One region of the Kitasatospora sp. NPDC088779 genome, then DNA from elsewhere that is predicted to be linked to it. Evidence: riboswitches for the same ligand, from Rfam matches in the RefSeq annotation. Region 1 holds a riboswitch; each other region holds the start of a gene.
The links. Region 1 has a riboswitch for cobalamin ahead of AB0P03_RS05885 (cobalamin biosynthesis protein). Riboswitches for the same ligand answer to the same signal wherever they lie in the genome.
Positions count from the first base shown of each region.

Region 1 (5,084 bases):
GCAGGCGCCAACCCGGGACCGCACCGCCGTCCCTGGCCTCCACCAGGCCGACCAGCAGCGCCTGCCCCCACGCCTTGGCGGCGGCGCCGACCGTCATGGCCAGCGCCCGACCCGCCGCACGGGCGTCATCGGGCAGCAGCTCGCCCCGCTTGTCGACCTCTTCCAGGTCCCCCGCCCAGCGGGCGATCCGGACGGCGTCCACCAGCATCCGGCGGGCCAGCGGCGCCAGCTCGGCCGGCGCGGGGAAGCCCTCCGGTACGGGAACCCTCCCCCGACCGGGCGCCGCAGCGGGCCCTCGTCGGCGGGGTACCCCGGCCCCGCCCGGCTTGCCAGCGGCGGGCCGGTGGGCCGTACCGGGGAGACGGGTCACCGTCGCACCAGTACCGATCGTCGGAGGGAGCGGGGCATCACGGTCGCGCGGATTCCGAGACGTCACGTCGAGCAGTCTTCCCCTTGTACCGGCCTTCTGTCACATCCGGTTGGCTGTACGGACGGGCGGCCGTCGACGGCACCTCCCCAAGATCGGGCAACAATCGGGCAACAGAGGCAAACCGCCTGGCCGGAAACAGGTGGCGGGGTCATGCCATCACGGCTCAACCCTTGCGGCGACGGTCGCGCTACCCGCCCGACCGGTCACACTCCGTGGCCGACAGGTGAGGTCCGGGTTCCGTACGGAGGCCCCGCGGGTGTGACTTCTCACGCGGGGGGGCTGGGTTCAGAGAAGGGGGGTGAGCCAGCGGCGGAGGAGTTCGGTGTAGTGGGTGGGGGCGGAGTTCCAGAGGGTGGCGTGGTCGGCGCCCGGGAAAGGGCGGAGGCTGACCACACCGGGGCGGGCGGCGGCGAGGCGCTCGGCGGCGCGGAAGGGGGCGACCTGGTCGTCGGGGCTGTGCAGGAGGAGGGTGGGGACGCGCAGGTCGGCGCCCTCGGCGATGCGGCCGAAGTCGGCGAGGTCGACGCCGGTGCGGCCCTCGGCGGCGAGGGCGCCGAGCTCGGCGGCGGCGCCGGTGTAGCCGGCCCGGGCGGCGCCGCGGCGGGCGGTGGCGGGCAGGTCGAGGACCGGCGAGTCCAGGACGAGGCCGCTGATGGCATGGGCCCAGGCGGAGCGGGAGGCCGTCTGGAGGGCCATGGTGGCGCCGAGGGACCAGCCGTACAGGATGACCCGGCCGGCGCCGCTGTCGAGGGCGAGCCGTACCGCCGACTCGACGTCGCGCCACTCGGTCTCGCCGAAGTGGCCGAGCCCGTCCGGCGAGGCCGGGGCGCCCTGGTCGCCGCGGTAGGTGACGGCGAGGGCGGGCAGGGCGAGGCGGTCGAGGACGGGGAGGACCGGGAGGGTCTGCTGCCGGTCGGCGCCGGGGCCGTGGACGAGGATCACCCAGGTGCCGCGTTTGCCGGCGAGGCGCCAGGCGGGGAGGGCGCCGAGTTCGCCGTCGGCGGCGGTGTCGGTGAAGGGGAGGCCGAGCGCCTCGGTGGGGTCGCCGAGGTGGACGCGGGGGGTGAAGCGGACCTCGGTGCCGGGGGTGAGGGTGCCCCGGTCCGCGCGGACGAGGCGGCGGGTGACGCCGTTCTCGTCGCTGTGCAGGACCTCCTCGACGACGGCGTGGCCGTGGTCGTCCCATTCCACGGCCCAGCGGCCGGGGCGAAGGCTCTCGGGGCGGCGGTTGAAGGTGATCCGGCCCGCGGCGAGGCTCCGCACCAGGACGGGGCCGGACTCCCGGGCGGCGCTCGCCGGGTGGACCAGCCGTTCGGAGGCCCGGCGGCCGATCACCAGGACGGCGGCCCCGGCGGCCCCGGCGCCGACGACGGCGGCCGCCACGACGGCCGCGGTTCCCCAACGCATATCGCTCCCCGCTCTGCTGGTCTTGGACCGGACGGTGTCCGGGCGGTGTCCGGGCACCAGTTCACCGGGGGGCCGCGCGGGCGGCCACCGGGCTGGGCCGTCCGGGGCACGGCGGGGCCTCGGGCTGGGCGGGCGTCAGGCAGGGCGGGGCGGGGCGGGCGGATCGGAGGTGGCGACGGGGCTCCGAGGTGTGACCAACCCCTCCGTGACCTCGGTTGACTCCCGGTTCGGCCGCGTGATGGGATCCTGGGGCCAAACGGAGGCATGCAGAGGAAGCCGGTGCGAGTCCGGCGCGGTCCCGCCACTGTCACCGGGGAGCACGCTCGGAACATTGCCACGGCGGACCGTCAGAAGCCGCTGGAAGGCCCGGGGGTGTGTCCGACCCGGAAGCCAGGAGACTCTCGCCCCCGGTACGTCGATCCAGGGCGCGGACCCTGAGTGAGGACACGCACGCGATGCAGGCTGCCCCGCCCCGCCGGACCCCACGCGGCCTTCCGCCGAACCCGCCGTGCGCCCGCTGACCCGCGCCGCCGCGTTCGCGCTCGGCGCCGCCGCGGGCTTCGCCGCGGACGCCCGCTTCGCCGACCCCCGGCGCGGCCACCCGGTGGCCGTCTTCGGCGGTGCGGCGACCCGGCTGGAGCGGCGGGTGTGGCAGGACGACCGGGTGGCCGGCGCCGGGTACACGGCGCTGTGCGTCGGCGCGGTCGCGGCCGGCGCGGTGGCCCTGGACCGTACGGTGGGCCGGCGTCCGCTGGGCCGGGCCGCGCTGGCGGCCGCCGCGACCTGGACGGTGCTGGGCGGCACCTCGCTGACCCGGGAGGCGCGCACCATCGGCCGGTCGCTGGCCACGGGCGACCTGGCGGCCGCGCGGGAGCGGCTGCCGCACCTGTGCGGGCGGGACCCGAGCGCGCTGGACGGGCCTCAGATCGCCCGCGCGGTGGTCGAGTCGGTGGCCGAGAACACGGCGGACGCCGTGGTGAACGCGCTGGTCTGGGGCACGCTGGCGGGCACCCCGGGGCTGCTGGCGTTCCGCGCGGTGAACACGCTGGACGCGATGGTCGGCCACCGCTCGCCGCGGTACGCCCGGTTCGGCTGGGCCTCGGCCCGGCTGGACGACGTGGCGGGCTGGCCGGGCGCCCGGCTGACGGCTCTGCTCACGGTGGCCGCCGCGCCGCAGCCGAAAACGGCCTGGCGGGTCTGGCGGCGGGACGGTTCGGCGCACCCGAGCCCGAACGCGGGCCAGGCGGAGGCGGCCTTCGCGGGCGCGGTGGGCGTCCGGCTGGGCGGGACCCTCCAGTACGGGGAGCGGGTGGAACACCGGCCGGTGCTGGGCGCGGAGTTGCGGCCGGTGACGGCGGACGACATCGAGCGGGCCTGCGTGCTCTCCCGGCGGGTGGGCGCGCTGGCCCTGGGTACGACGGTCGCGGGGCACGTCGCGCTGCGCTTGCTGACGACACGGTGGAGGGGAAGGGCATGAGCAACGCACTGCTGGTCGCGGGGACGACCTCGGACGCGGGCAAGAGTGTGGTGACCGCGGGCATCTGCCGCTGGCTGGCCCGGCAGGGGGTGCGGGTCGCGCCGTTCAAGGCGCAGAACATGTCGCTGAACTCCTTCGTCACCGCCGACGGCGCCGAGATCGGCCGGGCGCAGGCGATGCAGGCGCAGGCGGCCCGGGTGGAGCCGGAGGCGGCGATGAACCCGGTGCTGCTGAAGCCGGGGGCGGACGGCCGCAGCCAGGTGGTGCTGCTGGGCCGGCCGGTCGCCGAGGTGGGCGCGCTGGACTACCGCGAACGCAAGCCCGTCCTGCTGGAACGGTCGCTGGAGTGCCTGGCGGATATGCGCCGCCGCTACGAGGTGGTGGTCTGCGAGGGCGCCGGTTCGCCCGCCGAGATCAACCTGCGGGACCGGGACATCGCCAACATGGGCCTGGCGACGGCCGCCGGGCTGCCGGTGGTGGTGGTCGGGGACATCGACCGCGGCGGCGTCTTCGCGGCGATGTACGGGACGCTGGCACTGCTGTCGGCGGAGGACCAGCGGCACGTGGCGGGCTGGTTCGTCAACAAGTTCCGCGGCGACGCGCGGCTGCTGGCGCCCGGCCTGGACATGCTGCACGGGCTGACCGGCCGTCCGGTGCTGGGCACCCTGCCGATGCTGCCGGGCCTGTGGCTGGACGCCGAGGACTCGCTGGACCTGTCCACGGTGGTGGACCGGGTGGACGGCCGCGGCCCGCTCGGGGCGGACGTGCTGCGGGTGGCCGTGGTGCGCTTCCCCCGGCTGTCGAACTTCACCGACCTGGACGCGCTGGCGCAGGAGCCCGGTGTGCTGGTGCGCTGGGTGACCCGGCCGGAGGAACTGGCCGACGCCGACCTGGTGGTGCTGCCCGGCACCCGGGCCACCGTGGCCGACCTGGCCTGGCTGCGCGAACGCGGCCTGGAGCCGGCGCTGAAGGCGCGGGCGGCGGCCGGGCTGCCGGTCCTCGGGGTGTGCGGCGGCTACCAGATGCTGGCGCGCGGGATCGAGGACGAGGTGGAGTCCGGGGCCGGCTCGGTCGAGGGCCTGGGCCTGCTGCCGACGCACGTGCGGTTCGGCGCCGAGAAGGTGCTGGCGCGGCCGGCCGGCACGGCGTACGGGCAGCGGGTCGAGGGGTACGAGATCCACCACGGAGTGGTGGCCGTGGAGGGGGGCGAGCCGTTCTTCTCCGATGACGACGGGCACGGCCTGGACGGCTGCCGGGTCGGCCCGGTGTGGGGCACCACCTGGCACGGCGCGCTGGAGAACGACGGCTTCCGCCGTGAACTCCTGCGCGAGGTCGCCGCGTTGGCGGGCCGGGCGTTCGTGCCGGCGCCGGACACCTCGTTCGCCGAGGCGCGCGAGGCCCGGCTGGACCGGCTGGGCGACCTGATCGAGGAACACGCGGACACCGACGCGCTGTGGAAGCTGATCGAGGGCGGGGTGCCGGCGGCCGGATCGCTGCCGTTCCTGGCGCCCGGGGCACCTGGGGAGTATGCATGAGTGACGTCCGCTATCCGTTCACCGCGATCGTCGGCATGCCCGACCTGCGGCTCGGACTGCTGCTCAACGCGGTCTCGCCGGCCGTGGGCGGCGTGCTGGTGCGCGGCGAGAAGGGCACCGCGAAGTCGACCATGGTGCGCGCGCTGGCCGGCCTGTTGCCGACCCTCGCGGCCGTCGACGGCTGCCGGTTCGCCTGCGACCCGGCCGCTCCGGACCCGCAGTGCCCGGACGGGCC
Region 1 covers NZ_JBFBHW010000005.1:57,274-62,357, forward strand. Annotated here, with positions in the region: gene AB0P03_RS05875 (hypothetical protein) at 1-370, opposite strand, end outside; gene AB0P03_RS05880 (alpha/beta hydrolase) at 716-1,837, opposite strand; cobalamin riboswitch at 2,106-2,238, shown strand; gene AB0P03_RS05885 (cobalamin biosynthesis protein) at 2,346-3,314, shown strand; gene AB0P03_RS05890 (cobyric acid synthase) at 3,311-4,849, shown strand; gene AB0P03_RS05895 (putative cobaltochelatase) at 4,846-5,084, shown strand, end outside.

Region 2 (5,084 bases), on a different contig from region 1:
TGGGGCAGGCCGGGCACGTTGTGGAACATCGCCGCGCCGTCCACGTAGGGTGCGAACGTCCAGGAGGACCCCGAGGGGGTGACCACACCGTACTGGTACACCCACGTGGTGTGGTACCAGACGTCGCCGTCATTGCCGACGTTCCCGCCGGCCACCCAACAGTCCGCCCAGGCCGAGTCGCCCGGCGCGAGGGTGATGTTCTTGTACTTGCCGGACCCCGCGTCGGCGGCGGTGTAGACGCCCGCGGAGTGGCTGGTGCTCAGCCGGACCCACTGCGGGGAGGAGCCGATGTTGGACGGGTTCGGGTCGGCGGACGCCAGCGACGTCACGCCGACGACGGATGCCCCGGCCAGAGCGAGTGCGGCGAGCGCCTTGATCGAACGGGTCATGATGTGATTCCCCGATTCCTCCCGGCCCTCCTGTAGGGCTGGTCGGTGATGAGCAAACCGCACCTCGACCGCGCAGTCCAGGCTGCAAACCGGCCAGGTCCCGTTCCCCAGAAGTCCCCCAGGCGGACCGCGAGTTGGGGGACCGCCGGGTCGCGAAGAGGGTGGCCTGGGGCGCCGGCGTCGGGTGGTGCGGGCTCGGCCCGCCGGTGGGCCCGGTGGAGGCCGCTCCGTGCACCGGAGAGCTGACGGCAGGTCAGTTTGCCGCTTTCGTGGCTTGGCTCGTACCCGGCGTCCAGGACGGCCAGGGTCTCCGGATCAGTTGCCGTAGCGGAGCGAGACGGTGTCGCCGAGGTGGACGGTGGTGGCCCGGGTGGCGCCGGTGGCGGTGGTGCCGTCCAGGCTGACCTGCCAGGTGGAGGAGCCGCTGTTGGCCGTGCCGTTGATCGCGGTGACGGTGTCGCCGCCGGTGGACGGGGCGACCGAGGTGACGCAGCCGCTCGGGGCGGCGCCGGCGGCCGCGTCGAGGACGTTGCCGAGGGTCGCGGTGGTGCCGGTCGGGGTGAGGGTGGCGGCGCAGACCTTGAGCGCGCCGGTGCCGTCGTCGATGACCAGCGCGAGCTTGGCGGCGGTGCCGGGGACGAAGGCGGTGGCGGCGGCCCAGGCGGGCTCGCCGGTGGTGGTCGGGGTCGGCGGGGTGGCGGTGAAGCCGGCGCCGGCGACGGCGCGCAGGCCGTCGACGGAGGCGTAGGGGGAGGGGGTGGTGTCGGTGGGCAGGTACTTGAAGCCGCCGCCGGGCTTGAACTGCTGGGCGATCAGGAAGTCGACGGGGCTCTTGCCGGTGCCGCTGGTGAAGTCGGCGCCCTGGGGGTTGATGCCGCAGGCGTTGAGGCCGGAGACGGCCCAGCCGTTGGAGTCGGTGTTGACGCCGAACATGGCGTTGAAGGCGCCGGAGGCGGTGAGCTTGCCCTTGAGGAAGTTCTTGGCGGCGGCGATCGCCGGGTCGGTGGCGGCGACGCCCCCGGTGCAGAGCGAGGCCATGGCGGCGCCGGTCATGTCGATGTCGCTGCCCTGGGCGAGGGCGTTCGGGTCGCCCGCGGCCTTGCTGAAGTTCCAGCCGCCATCGTTGTGCTGGTTGGCGCGCACCGCCGTGACGGAGGCGTCGAGCAGCGGCTGCGGGACGCGAGGGCTGCCGGCCTGGGTTTTGGCGCCCGCGAGGGCGAGGAGGCCGAAGACGGTGCCGTTGAAGTTGGCGGACGGGCCGTAGTAGCCGGGTTCGGCGGTCTGCCAGTAGGCGGCGAGGTCGGCGACGAGGTTGCGACCCGGGCCGACCCGGGCGGGGTCGATGCCGGCGGCGTAGGCGTTGAGGATGCCGCGCTCGTAGTCCGTGACGACCGGCGAGGCGCTCGGCCAGCCGGGGGCGGCGAGCTGGCCGCGGTAGACCAGGCGGGCGTTCTTGGTGGGGTCGCCGCCGGGGGTGACGTCCGCGGCGGCCGTGCCGGCGGCCGCGAGTGCGCTGAACGCCCACTCGTTGGAGAGCCCGCCGCCGGTGACGTAGCTGCCGTCGGCGGCCTGGAGCGACTTCAGGTAGGTGACGCCGGTGCTCTTCGAGGTGGCTATCTGGGTCGGGCTGGCCGTCGCGTGGGCGGGGACGGCGGAGAGCAGGAGCGCGCCGGCCGTCAGGGCGACGGTGACGGCGGAGGCGGCGCGGGCAGGGGTGGTCCGCGAGGGGGTGGTCCGCGAGGGGGCGAGGAGGGACACGGGACAGGCTCCTTGGGGTGGCGGGCGCCGACCCTGCCCCGGAGTTCCGGCGTCCGTTCGAGGGCGCGCGACGGCCGGAGCGGTCGCCGCCCGGATCGCGTGGGCCGGCTTTCGCCATGGTGCGTGGCCGGGCGGGCATCCGGGCTCGGGGCAGCACGATCGCCACCCCACACCGCTGCGCGTCAGCCCCGGATTCGCACCGGGTTCCCCCGCTCGGCCACCGCGGACGCTACCGCACGGCGCACCGGCCGACGAGGTGATGTGATCGACGTGACGGACCGTTGACTCCCGTTCGGCCGTCGTGGTCTGATGAACCGATTTTTTGCCCTCGGCATTCAGGGGAAGCCGGTCCAACTCCGGCGCTGACCCGCAACCGTGGACCCACCTGTGGTGGGTGAGCCGGAATGCCTGGACCGGGGGCCCTGTTCACAGAGCACTTGCGTCGTCGCGGACTACGACGCGGTCCGGACGGTCCCTGCCCAGGAGACCGTGGGCTGCGCCGTTGCGCCCTGCGTCGACCGACCAGGGAGTCGTCGTGAGGGTCAGCAGCAGTCGCACACGTCACAGGAACCGGGACCTCGCCTCCTTGGTGGTCGCCGGTGCTGTCGCGGTCGCCGCCTGCGGAAGCGTCCTGTTCGGGCGCCCCGGCACTGCGGCCGCCGACCCGATCGAGCAGTGCACGGCGACGACGGGCGCGATCGTCGCCGTCGACTTCACCCACTGGGGCGGCGGTGTCCTCCGGGGCTGCGACGCCCGCCCCACGACCGGGATGAACCTGCTGCACGCCGCCGGCTTCACCACCGCCGGAACCGAGCACGACGGACCCGCCTTCATCTGCCGACTCGGAACCGGGACCTTCAACAGCGGCACCCAGTACCCGACGCCGGCCGAGGAACCCTGCGTCAACACCCCGCAGGCCACCGCGTACTGGTCGTACTGGATCGCCGAACCCGGCCAACAGGCCTGGTCCTACAGCCGGTTCGGCGCCGGGACGCAGAAGCCCAAGCCCGGCGAGGTCGAGGCCTGGGTGTACGGCGGCACCGACATCGGCGGCACCAGCGGGGCACCGGGCTTCACGCCGGACTCCGTCCGGGCGAAGAGCGGTGGTTCGCCGGCTTCGCCGTCCGCCTCGCCGTCGCCCTCGGCGACCCTGACCCCGACTCCGACCTCGACCCCGACTCCGACCGGGCCGTCCGCCGCCGGTGACCCGGCGGCCGCCGCGGCCTGGCTGGCCCGCCAACTCGTCGGCGGCGACCACATGGAGAACTGGGCCGTCGAGGGGCCGGACTACCCCCGGACCGCCCTCACCGCCATCGCCCTCGCCGCCGCCGGCACGCAGGACCCGGCGCTGCGCAGGACGGTCGCCTTCCTCTCCGCTCACACCGACGCCTTCCTCCACCCCGACGGACCGGCCGGCCGGCCCGATGCGAGGGCCGCCGCACTGCTGGCCCTCGTCGCCGAGAGCACCGGTGGCGATCCCCGGGCCTTCGGCGGCCGGGACCTGATCGCCGCGCTCACCGGCCACGTCTGCACGGCGGCGGGGGAGAACGGCAAGTGCACCGCCGCCGGGGACTTCCTCGGCGCAGCCTCGCCCTGGGTCCAGTCCCTCGGCGTCATCGCCCTCCAGCGCGCCGGCGTCACGCCACCCGCCCCGGCGCTCGCCCGCTTCACGGAGCTCCAGTGCGCCGACGGCGGGGTGGCCGGGTCGATGATCGTCGCCGGCGACCACTGCGAGTCCGACCCGCTCACCACCGGCCTCGCGGTCCTCGCCCTGCGTACGGCGCCCGGGTACGAGACGGCCGCGAGGAAGGCTTCGGACCAGCTCGCGACCGGACAGCAGGCCGACGGATCCCTCCTCCCGTACCTCGGCGCCCCCGGCGACACCATCAGCACCGCGAGCGCGGCCCAGGCGTTCAAGGCCACCGGACAGGACACCCGCCGGGCCGCCGCCACGGCCTGGCTCGCCGCCCGGCAGGGCACGGACGGCGGCTTCGGCCCCGACGCGTCGACCACCGACCCGGACCCGGCGGCCACCGAGCAGGCGATCCTGGCCCTGACCGGCACCGACCTCACCAGCGTCCGACACAACCCGGACGCCACCACCCCGCCGACGACACCCGCCAGCACGCCGCCGACCTCGCCCGCGACCACGCCGCCTGCCGGGAGAGCCCCCGACGCCGCCAAGGGCAGCGCCTACCTCACCGACCCGTCCCGCCTGATCAACGGCCGCTACTACGAGGGCTTCCCGGCCTTCGCCGACTTCGGCCTCACCATCGACGGCGCCTACGCCCTCGCGGCCACCGGCACCGACGACGCCGCGCTGCGCAGGATCGTCGACTTCCTGGACCAGCCGGGCAAGGACGCCAGCGAGCGTACCGTCAACGACTGGACCGGCATCGGCACCGAGTACGCAGGCGGCGGCTCGATCGGAAAGGAGGCGCTGCTCGCCGAGGCGGTCGGCCGCAACCCGCGCGCCTTCGGCGGCCACGACCTGATCGCCGCCCTGGCCGCCCTCGTGTGCACCAAGGCCGACCAGAGCACCGGCTGCGCGGCGCCCGGCAACTACACCTACGCGACCTCGGTGTTCTCCCAGGCGCTCGGCATCATGGCCCAGCTCCGGGCCGGGGACTCGACGAACGCGGCTCCCGCGATCGCCTACCTGAAGGGCCTCCAGCACCAGGACGGATCGTGGCCGAGCCTGATCCCCGCCACCGGTGACTCCGACGTGGACAGCACGGCGATGGCCGTCATGGCCCTCGCCCTCGTGCCGGGCGACGAAGCCGCGCGGGCCGTCGACCAGGGCCTCGGCTGGCTCGCCGCGCGGCAGCTGCCCGACGGCGGCTTCCCGGGAGCGGCCGGCGACTCGACCAACTCGGCCGCGCTCGCCATCCAGGGCATGACGCTGCGTCAGGCCTCGTACGGCGCGCAGATCGCCAA
Region 2 covers NZ_JBFBHW010000019.1:136,303-141,386, forward strand. Annotated here, with positions in the region: gene AB0P03_RS20235 (hypothetical protein) at 1-389, opposite strand, end outside; gene AB0P03_RS20240 (hypothetical protein) at 705-2,069, opposite strand; cobalamin riboswitch at 2,281-2,357, opposite strand; cobalamin riboswitch at 2,435-2,578, shown strand; gene AB0P03_RS20245 (prenyltransferase/squalene oxidase repeat-containing protein) at 2,683-5,084, shown strand, end outside.
Region 2: linked by a shared signal. The riboswitch ahead of AB0P03_RS20245 (prenyltransferase/squalene oxidase repeat-containing protein) and the one ahead of AB0P03_RS05885 (cobalamin biosynthesis protein) in region 1 are both predicted to bind cobalamin.

Region 3 (5,084 bases), on a different contig from region 1:
GGATGACGGGAACGTCGGTCACGACGGCGGTGCGGATCATGCCGCGAGCCTACTGCGCGTCCCCGCCCCCGGCCCAGGCCCGGATCGGGGCCCGGGCCGGGGGCGGGCGGGTCAGCGGGCGGGGACGCTGCGCAGGTAGTCGGCCAGCGCGGTGATCGCGGCCGGGTTGCGCGGGCTCTCCACCAGGTCGACGTAGTCCAGGACGAAGATCCGGTCGCTCCTGACCGCCGAGACGCCGGCCAGCGGCGGGAAGGACTTCAGGAAGGCGCGCTTGGCGTCGGCGCCGGTCTCGCCGTAGTTGTTGATCAGGATCACCTCGGGGTCGCGCTGGACCACGCTCTCCCAGCCGACGGTGACCCAGGTGTCCGCGAGGTCGCCCATCACGTTGGTCCCGCCGGCCTTGGCGATGATCTCGTCGGCCGCGGCGAACTTCCCGGCGGTGTACGGCTTGTCCTGCCCGCTGTCGTACAGGAACACGGACGGCCGGCGCTCGGGCTGCGGGGCGGCGGCGACCTTCGCCTTGAAATCGGCGACCAGCTTGTCCGCCCGGTCGCGGACGTCGAAGATCTCGCCGAGGTTGGCCAGGTCGGTGTAGAGCGCGTCCAGCGGGGACATCACGCCGCGCTCGGTGCCCTTGCCGCTGCGGCAGGACTCGCTGAGCACGTACGAGGGGATGCCGAGGTCCTTGAGCGCCTGCGGGGTGAAGCCGCGGCCCTCGTCGAAGCCGTAGTGCCAGCCGGCGAAGACCAGGTCGGCCTTGGCGCCCAGCACGATCTCCTTGGTGATCTCCTTCTTGGAGAGCCACACGGTCTGCTGGTAGCCGTCCTTCCAGGCGACCTGGTCGACCCGGCCCTTGTCGTCGGGCATCACGTAGCCGGCCATCCGGTCGGCCAGGCCGAGGGCGAGCATCAGCTCGGTGATGCCGACGTCGTTGGTCACCGTCCGGGCGGGCTTCTGCGGGAAGGTGAGCTTGGTGCCGCAGTTCTCCACGGTCACCGGGTAGTGGGCGGAGGCGGCGGTGGCGTCGCCGCTCGGGGCGATCTCGGCGCCGCAGGCGGTGAGCCCGAGGGTGAGCAGGGCGGTGATGGCAACGGCCTTGGTGCGCACGGGGGTTCCTTCGGGGGGTGGGTCAGATCCGGTCGAAGAGCAGTTGGACGGCGCCGGTCACCGGGTGCCGGACGGGGGTGGCCCGGACGCCGAACACCTCGGCCAGCAGGGCGGGTCGGAGCACCTCGGCGGGCGGCCCCGAGGCGACGATCCGGCCGGCCCGCAGCACGTACAGCAGGTCGCAGTGGCCGGCCGCCAGGTTGAGGTCGTGCAGCGCGGTGAGCACCGTCGGGCCGGCCTCCCGGACCAGCGCCAGCACGTCCAACTGGTGGCCGATGTCCAGGTGGTTGGTGGGCTCGTCCAGCACCAGCAGCCGGGGCTCCTGGACCAGCGCGCGGGCGATCAGCACCCGCTGCTTCTCGCCGCCGGACAGGCTCAGGAAGCCCCGCCCGGCCAACTGTTCGGCGCCGACCTTGCGCAGCGCCTCCGTGCAGCGCGCGTGGTCGTCCGCACCCGGGCCGCCCAGCCCGCGCCGGTGCGGCAACCGGCCCATGGCGACCACCTCGGCCACCGTGAAGTCGAACTCGGCGGAGTGCTCCTGGGGGAGTGCGGCCACCCGCCGGGCGGCCTCGCGCGCGGTCAGCGCGTGCAGGTCCGCGCCGTCCAGCCGGACGGCCCCGGCGGCCGGCCGCAGCGCCCGGTAGACGCAGCGCAGCAGCGTCGACTTGCCGCTGCCGTTGGGCCCGACCAGTCCGACCACCTGCCCGGCGGCGGCGTCCAGGGCGACGTCGTGGACCAGCCGGGCGCCGGCCAGCTCGACCGAGACGGAGTCCAGGGCGAGATCCATCAGCGGCCTCCGAAGGAATAGCCGCGACGGCGCATCAGCAGCAGGAAACAGGGCACCCCGAGCACCGCGGTGACCACCCCGACCGGCAGTTCGGCGGGCGCCAGCAGGGTGCGCGAGACGATGTCCACCCAGACCAGCAGCAGCGCCCCGGCGAGCGGCGCGACCAGCAGCACCCGGCGGTGCCCGGCGCCGACCAGCATCCGGGCCAGGTGCGGCACCATCAGCCCGACGAAGCCGATCGCCCCGCTGACGGCCACCACCGTGCCGGTGACGGCGGCGGTCACCACGAACAGCTCGCGGCGCAGCCGGTCCGGGTCCACGCCCAGCGAGGCGGCCGTCTCGTCGCCCATGGCGAGCGCGTCCAGCCGGCCGGCGGCGCAGGCCAGGTACGCCAGGCCGGCCAGCACGGTGGCGGCGGCGATCGGCACCGAGCCCCAGGTGGCGCCGCCGAGGCTGCCGAGCAGCCACATCATGGCGTCCCGGGCGGCCTCGCCTCGGGCGGCCGCGAAGACCATCAGCGCGGTGACGGCGGAGAAGCCGTAGGAGAGCGCGGTGCCGGTGAGCACCAGCCGCAGCGGGGTGAGCCCGTAGGCCGTGCGCGCCGCGAGGTAGACCAGCACCATGGCGACCAGCGCGGAGCCGAACGCGGAGGCCGAGATCGCCCACACCCCGAGCGAGGCGAAGGCGCCGAGCAGCAGCACGGCGTTGGCGCCGACGGCCGCGCCGGAGGAGATGCCGAGCACGAACGGGTCGGCCAGCGCGTTGCGCACCAGGGCCTGGACGGCGACCCCGGTGGCGGCCAGCCCGGCGCCGACCACCGAGGCCAGCACGGCGCGCGGCAGCCGGATCTCCCAGACGATCGCGTAGGCGGCGGCCTCGTCCGCCTCCAGCCGTCCGCCCGTCAGCCCGGCGGCCAGCAGCCGCATGGCGCGGGGCAGGCCGATCCCGGAGGCGCCCAGCGCCACGCCGCAGAGCAGCGAGAGCAGCAGGGCGGCGGCCAGGCCGACGGCGAGCGGGAGGGCGGGTATTCGGCGGGCGGGCGGGCTCGTTGCGCCACTGCCCGCGGCTGCGGTGCTGCTCACGGTGCGCCTTGCCTCGGGCCGCGGGTGCGCGGGGGCGGCACCGGTCGGGCGCGGGCCCGGGCGCCATCCCCTCGCAGTCCACGGCGAGTTGTCGGGAGTTCAGCGGCCGGGGGCGATCGGGCTGGCGCGGCCCCGGGGCCGTGCTCACCGTTGCGGGTCAGCGCCGGATTCACACCGGACTTCCCCCTCGGACGCCCTGGCAGCATAACAGCCACTCAGGCTAGGCAACCCTTACCGGGCTCGGATGGGGCGTGAACGCACGACCGCCCCCGTCCGGGCTCGCGGACGGGGGCGGTCGGGTGGCGACGCGTCAGGCTCAGGCCTGCTTGGTCTCCCAGAAGATCTTGTCGACCTCGGCGATCAGGTCCAGCAGGGCCTGGCCGGTGGCGGGGTCGGTGGACGCCTTGGCGGCCGAGGCGGCCTTCAGGGTGTCGTTGATCAGCTGGTGCAGCTGCGGGTACTTCTCGAAGTGCGGGGCCTTGAAGTAGTCGCTCCACAGCACCGAGATGTGGTGCTTGACGGCCTCGGCACGCTGCTCCTTGATGATCAGGGCGCGGGTGCGGAAAGCCGGGTCCTCGTTGGCCTGGTACTTCTCCTGGGTGCCCTTGACCGACTCGGCCTCGATCCGGGCCTGCGCCGGGTCGTACACGCCGCAGGGCAGGTCACAGTGGGCGTGGGCGGTGGCGCGCGGTGCAAACAGACGAGAGAACATGGGAGTCCTTCCTTAGATCGTCTTCCCGCGCCCGAGATTACCCTTCCGCACCCGGGGTTTCGCGATCGGGCGGTGGGCCTAGGGCAAAAGGCGGACCCGGAACCGGGGTAATCCGGACATCGAACGGATCGAACGGGGTGACGGTCCGTACGGCAGACTGGGACCGGGCGGTCCGGGAGGAGGAGTCGTGGCGCGGAGCACGGAACCGGCGGACGCGGAACCGATGGGCACGGAACCCCGGGGCCGGGGCCGGGGCGGCGGCGCGGTGCCGTTCGGGCTGGTCGACGTGGCGGGCCCGTCGATGGTCCCGACCCTGCGCGAGGGCGACCAGTTGCTGGTGCGCTACGGCGCGCCGATCCGGCCCGGCGCGGTGGTGCTCTTCCGGCACCCCTTCCAGCAGGACCTGCTGGTGGTGAAGCGGGCCGCCGAGCGGCGTCCGAGGGGCTGGTGGCTGCTGTCCGACAACCGGCCGGTGGACAGCGACAGCCGCAGCTACGGCCCGGTCCCGGACGAGCTGGTGCTCGGCCGGGTGCTGCTGCGGCTGCGCCCGCGCCCGGCCTGGCTGGCGCCGGGGCGGCGGCTGGAGCGGCTGCTGCTGGGCACCCGGCTGGCCCGGGTGCCGGGTCTGGCCCGCCGCCTGGGCGTCTGGGCGGACGAGCTCTGACCCCCTGGGCCCGGCCCGGACAGGACCTAGCCGGCGGCGCCGAGTGCCGCGGCCTCGGCCTCCTGGCGCTTGCGGGCCCGGTACGCGGCGACGTTGGCGCGGGTCGCGCAGCGGTCCGAGCAGTAGCGGCGGGAGCGGTTGGTCGAGGTGTCCAGGTAGGCGTTGCGGCAGGGCGCGGCCTGGCAGATGCCGAGCCGGTCGGCGCCCAGCTCGGTCAGGTGGACGGCCAGGCCCATGCAGGCGACCGCGCTGAAGTGCGCGGTGGCGGTGGGCGAGTTGTCGGCCAGGTGCAGGTGCCAGCGCGGCCGGCCGGCGTCGTCCAGGTAGTCGTGCCCGGAGACCAGCGGGCTGACCGGGTACTCCATCAGCAGGCTGTTCAGCAGGTCGACGCCCCGGATCTCGTCGCCCTCGGCGGCGGCCTCGAAGACCCCGCGCAGCCTGGTCCGCACCGCCCGCAGCCGGGGCAGGTCGGACTCGTCGGCCTGTGCGGCGGCCCGTGAGGAGTCGGAGAACAGGCCGCGCACCGCGTCCACGGACGTCAGCGTGTCGGTGCCGCGCCCGGGCTCCTCGGTGTTCACCAGCCGAACGGCGAGATCGGCGTACGAGGCGAGCTCCACGGAGGTCCTTCCAGAAGGTCGGTAACGGGCTGATTGCGTCCAGCCTATTACCTGGGTGGGGAAAACGTCGGCGCCCGGCAGGAGCAGCCTGCCGGGCGCCGGTCGGTACGGTTCT
Region 3 covers NZ_JBFBHW010000010.1:74,779-79,862, forward strand. Annotated here, with positions in the region: gene AB0P03_RS11825 (GNAT family N-acetyltransferase) at 1-40, opposite strand, end outside; gene AB0P03_RS11830 (ABC transporter substrate-binding protein) at 112-1,107, opposite strand; gene AB0P03_RS11835 (ABC transporter ATP-binding protein) at 1,130-1,894, opposite strand; gene AB0P03_RS11840 (iron ABC transporter permease) at 1,894-2,976, opposite strand; cobalamin riboswitch at 3,066-3,204, opposite strand; gene sodN (superoxide dismutase, Ni) at 3,293-3,688, opposite strand; gene sodX (nickel-type superoxide dismutase maturation protease) at 3,912-4,352, shown strand; gene AB0P03_RS11855 (CGNR zinc finger domain-containing protein) at 4,379-4,969, opposite strand; gene AB0P03_RS11860 (amino acid ABC transporter ATP-binding protein) at 5,083-5,084, opposite strand, start outside.
Region 3: linked by a shared signal. The riboswitch ahead of AB0P03_RS11840 (iron ABC transporter permease) and the one ahead of AB0P03_RS05885 (cobalamin biosynthesis protein) in region 1 are both predicted to bind cobalamin.

Region 4 (5,084 bases), on a different contig from region 1:
CTGCCGCGCAGGGCTCTGGGCAGGGCCACGGACCGCTCCTCCGGTTGCTCGCCGGCACCGGCCCAGGCGGACACAACCGGAACACTCGTGCGAATGACTGCCCCGAGAGCCTGCCACACTCCCCCGGCACCGGCGAGCGAACCCGCCGGGGCCGGGGTGCCACGGCGGATCAGCCGGCCGCGGCGGCCCCCGGCGCACCCGGCGCGGCCGCGGACGCGGCCTTGGCGCGCTGGAGCAGCTGGCCCTTCACGTGCTCGCCGAAGCCGACGGCCGCCGCGGTGGCGGTGGCGTCGGCGGTGTCGCCGCCCTTCGCCGAGCCCTCGACCGTGAAGTAGGCGTACCGGCCCAGGGTGTTGTGCGTGTTGGTGCAGCCCGGAGTGGCGCAGAAGGCCGGCGCGCCCGGCGCGACGGCGCCCTTGAGGTGGCCGGTGTAGCTCTTCATCGAAGTCTCGGCCTGGATCTTGTGGTCGAAGACCGCGACGCCGACGGTCACCGCGCTGTCGCCGGAGACGTAGGTCGCCCGGAGCACCTTCTGGCAGCCCTGGTCACCGAGGACCTTGCCGAGCCCGCCGGTCGTCGAGTTCCCGTCCCAGCAGGGCGAGTCCAGCGAGACGAAGGTCCGGTTCCAGGTGGCACCGTTGACCGTCACCTGGAGCGCGGAGAACAGTGCCCCCGCGTCCTGCGGCGCCGGGTCGGTGGCGGCCTCCCAGATCGGCTTCGACGGGTCGTCCGGCGCTCCGCCCGGGGTGCCGGACGGGTTCCCGCCCGGGGTTGCGGCGGCACTCGGCGCGGCACTCCGGGCGGCACCCGATGCGGCGGAGGACGGCCGGTTGGAGGCCGAGGCGATCGGCCCGGCGACCGGCTTGTCGCCGCCGCCCTTCGTCAGCAGCACCGCCCCGCCCGCGATCAGGCCGCCGACCAGGACGACCGCGACCGCCACGCCGAGGGCCCGCAGTCGGCGGCGGCGCTTGCCGTCCGCCGCGTTGCGGTCCGCCAGCGCCTCCCAGTTCGGCTCGGCGCGCTGCGGCGCCTGGGGCTGCGGGTACGACTGCGGATGCAGCTGGGGGTGTGCCTGGTGATGCGCCTGGGGGTTCGGCTGGGGATGCGGCTGGGGGTTCGGCTGCCACTGCGGCGGCAGCTGCTGCCCTGGCGGTCCCGGCTGCGGCAGCGGAGGCTGCCCCGGCGGACCGGGCTGCGCCACCGGCTGCGCGGGCGGCACCGGAGGCCCGTACGAGGCCGGCGGCGGCCCGAAGCCCCCGCTCGGCGGCAACACCGGACCGGGCACCACCGGCGGCTGCTGACCGTGCGCGTCCCCCGGCCCGGGGGGAGGCGTTCCCTGCGGACCCTGCCCGGGTGCGCCAGTTCCGTCGCTCACGCGCCCCCTCGCTTCGCTCGATGATCGCTTCGCGAAACGCGCCCCTCGGCGCTTCGCTCGCTCATGCGCCCAGATCGTAGGGCATGCCCGCGGCAACCGGTCCGCCCGGTGACCGTTCCGTATCGAAACCAGGACGCCGGGGCCCGGAATCAGGGCGCCGGGAGCCCGGAATCAGGGCGCCGGAAGCCCGGATCCGAGGCGCCCCAAGGCCACGACCCGCCCCCTCCCGGCACCACCGGTTATCGCTCCGACACACCGCGCCGTACTACATGTGGGGTCGCATCAGAGAGACACCACTAGATGTATGCTCAATCCTGCTGTCGATGCAGGGGAACCCGGTGCGAATCCGGGACTGCCCCGCAGCGGTGAGCGGGCGGCTACCAGTAGCCGCCCCGCGAGTCCGAGTACCTGCCGACGGTGTGCGCACGGGCCCTCCCGCAGAGGCCGCGCCAGCACGAGAACTACCTTCCGGGCCTCGCGGGCGGGCCGGGGACGCCACTGTCGCGCGACGCTTCCTGCGTACGTGCCGTGCTCCCCTGCCCCGAACGGCCCGGTACCCCCCGATCACCGCCGCCGATCGCCGCCAGGAGAGAGCGCCTTGACCACCGCTGCCTCAGCCACCCTGCCCGCCCAGGGCACCGGCCCCGCCCCCACCGACCCGACGGTCTCCGACCCCGGCGGCGCGCTCCTTCGGCTGCTCACCGACCGCAGCGTCGATCTCCCCCAGGTGGACCCCGGCCATGTCGCCGCCGCCGCGCTGCGCGGCCGCCACGCCGGCTCGGACTTCGCCGAGCTGCGCGGGCTGGCCGTGGACGCCGCCGCGTCGATGATCGCCGAGGACCCCCAGTACTCGAAGCTGGCCGCCCGGCTGCTCGCCCTGGAGATCGTCGACGAGGCGAACAGCCAGGGCTCGCGCTCCTTCGCCGCCTCGATCGCCGTCGGCCACGCCGAGGGCCTGATCGGCGACACCACCGCCGCCTTCGTCACCAAGCACGCCGCCGCCCTGGACGCGCTGATCGACGCGCACGGCGACGACCGCTTCGAGTACTTCGGCCTGCGCACCGTGCAGTCCCGCTACCTGCTGCGCCACCCGATCACCCGCAAGGTCATCGAGACCCCGCAGCACTTCCTGCTCCGCGTCGCCTGCGGCCTGGCGGTCGGCGACAGCGAGCAGTCGGTGCGCGAGGTCGCCGAGCTGTACGGCCTGATGAGCCGGCTGGAGTACCTGACCTCCTCGCCGACCCTGTTCAACTCCGGCACCCGGCACCCGCAGATGTCGAGCTGCTACCTGCTCGACTCCCCGCTGGACAACCTGGACTCGATCTACAACCGCTACGCGCAGATCGCCCGGCTGTCCAAGCACGCCGGCGGCATCGGCCTGTCCTACTCGCGCATCCGCTCGCGCGGCAGCCTGATCCGCGGCACCAACGGCAAGTCCAACGGCATCGTCCCGTTCCTGCGCACCCTCGACTCCTCGGTCGCCGCCGTCAACCAGGGCGGCCGCCGCAAGGGCGCGGCCTGCGTCTACCTGGAGACCTGGCACGCCGACATCGAGGAGTTCCTGGAGCTCCGCGACAACACCGGCGAGGAGGCGCGGCGCACCCACAACCTCAACCTGGCGCACTGGATCCCGGACGAGTTCATGCGCCGGGTCAACGCCAACGAGGACTGGTCGCTGTTCTCCCCCGCCGACGTGCCCGAGCTCGTCGACCTGTGGGGCTCCGACTTCGACGAGGCCTACCGCAAGGCCGAGCTGGCCGGCAAGGCCGTGCGCACCATCCCCGCGCAGACCCTGTACGCCCGGATGATGCGCACCCTGGCGCAGACCGGCAACGGCTGGATGACCTTCAAGGACGCCTCCAACCGCGCCGCCAACCAGACCGCGCTGCCCGGCCGCACGGTGCACTCCTCGAACCTGTGCACCGAGATCCTGGAGGTCACGGACGACTCCGAGACCGCCGTCTGCAACCTCGGCTCGGTCAACCTCGGCGCCCACGTCGCCCCGGGGGCCTCCGTCGACGACCTGCTCGGCGCCATGGACTGGGAGCGCCTCGACGCCACCGTCCGCACCGCCGTGACGTTCCTCGACCGCGTGGTGGACATCAACTTCTACCCGACCACCGAGGCCGGCACCTCCAACTCCCGCTGGCGCCCGGTCGGCCTCGGCGTGATGGGCCTCCAGGACGTCTTCTTCAAGCTGCGGATCGACTTCGACTCCGCCGAGGCCGCGCGACTGTCCACCCTCATCGCCGAGCGCATCATGCTCACCGCGTACGAGCGCTCCGCCGACCTGGCCGAGCAGCTGGGCCGCCACGAGGCCTACGGCGAGACCCGCGCCGCCCGCGGCGAGCTGCACATCGACCACTTCCCGACGGCCGCCCCGCAGTGGGCCGACCGCTGGACCGCGCTGCGCGCCCGCATCGCCGAGACCGGCCTGCGCAACTCGCTGCTGCTGGCCATCGCGCCGACCGCGACCATCGCGTCCATCGCCGGCGTCTACGAGTGCATCGAGCCGCAGGTCTCCAACCTGTTCAAGCGCGAGACGCTGTCCGGCGAGTTCCTCCAGGTCAACCCGTACCTGGTGCGCGAGCTCAAGGAGCTCGGCGTCTGGGACCAGCAGACCCGCGACGCCCTGCGCGAGGCCAACGGCTCCGTCCAGGAGCTGGGCTGGCTGCCCGCCGAGGTCCGCTCGCTGTACCGCACCGCCTGGGAGCTGCCCCAGCGCGCGCTGATCGACCTGGCCGCGGCCCGCATGCCGTACCTCGACCAGAGCCAGTCGCTGAACCTGTTCATGGCGGCGCCGACCATCGGCAAGCTCAGCTCGATGTACGCCTACGCGTGGAAGGTCGGTCTCAAGACCACCTACTACCTGCGCTCGCGCCCGGCGACCCGGATCGCCCAGGCCGCCTCCGGTACCGCCCGCGCCGCCGTGCCCGCGCCCGCGTCCTCGTCCGCGCCCGTGCCCGTGAACACCCCGACCCTCACCCCGGAGGAGGAGGCCGCGCTGGCCTGCTCCCTGGAGAACCCCGAGTCCTGCGAGGCCTGCCAGTGAGCACCCCCGACCGCGAGAAGATGCTGCTCGACCCCGGCTTCGAGCTGACCCTGCGCCCGATGCGCTACCCGTCGTTCTACGACCGGTACCGGGACGCGATCAAGAACACCTGGACCGTCGAGGAGGTGGACCTGCACTCCGACGTCGCCGACCTGGCCAAGCTCAGCGAGGGCGAGCGCCACCTCATCGGCCGCCTGGTCGCCTTCTTCGCCACCGGGGACTCGATCGTCTCCAACAACGTGGTGCTGAGCCTCTACAAGCACATCAACTCCCCGGAGGCGCGGCTGTACCTGTCGCGCCAGCTGTTCGAGGAGGCCGTGCACGTCCAGTTCTACCTGACGCTGCTCGACACCTACCTGCCCGACCCCGAGGACCGCAACGCGGCCTTCGCCGCGGTGGAGAACATCCCCTCCATCCGCCAGAAGGCGCAGTTCTGCTTCAAGTACATGAACGCCGTCGACCACATCGACTCGCTCCAGACCAAGGAGGACCGCCGCGCGTTCCTCCTGAACCTGATCTGCTTCGCGGCGTGCGTCGAGGGCCTGTTCTTCTACGGCGCGTTCGCGTACGTGTACTGGTTCCGGTCCCGCGGTCTGCTGCACGGCCTGGCCACCGGCACCAACTGGGTGTTCCGCGACGAGTCCATGCACATGGACT
Region 4 covers NZ_JBFBHW010000010.1:41,189-46,272, reverse strand. Annotated here, with positions in the region: gene AB0P03_RS11710 (glycosyl hydrolase) at 1-29, opposite strand, end outside; gene AB0P03_RS11705 (hypothetical protein) at 170-1,219, opposite strand; cobalamin riboswitch at 1,663-1,806, shown strand; gene AB0P03_RS11700 (ribonucleoside-diphosphate reductase subunit alpha) at 1,998-4,427, shown strand; gene AB0P03_RS11695 (ribonucleotide-diphosphate reductase subunit beta) at 4,448-5,084, shown strand, end outside.
Region 4: linked by a shared signal. The riboswitch ahead of AB0P03_RS11700 (ribonucleoside-diphosphate reductase subunit alpha) and the one ahead of AB0P03_RS05885 (cobalamin biosynthesis protein) in region 1 are both predicted to bind cobalamin.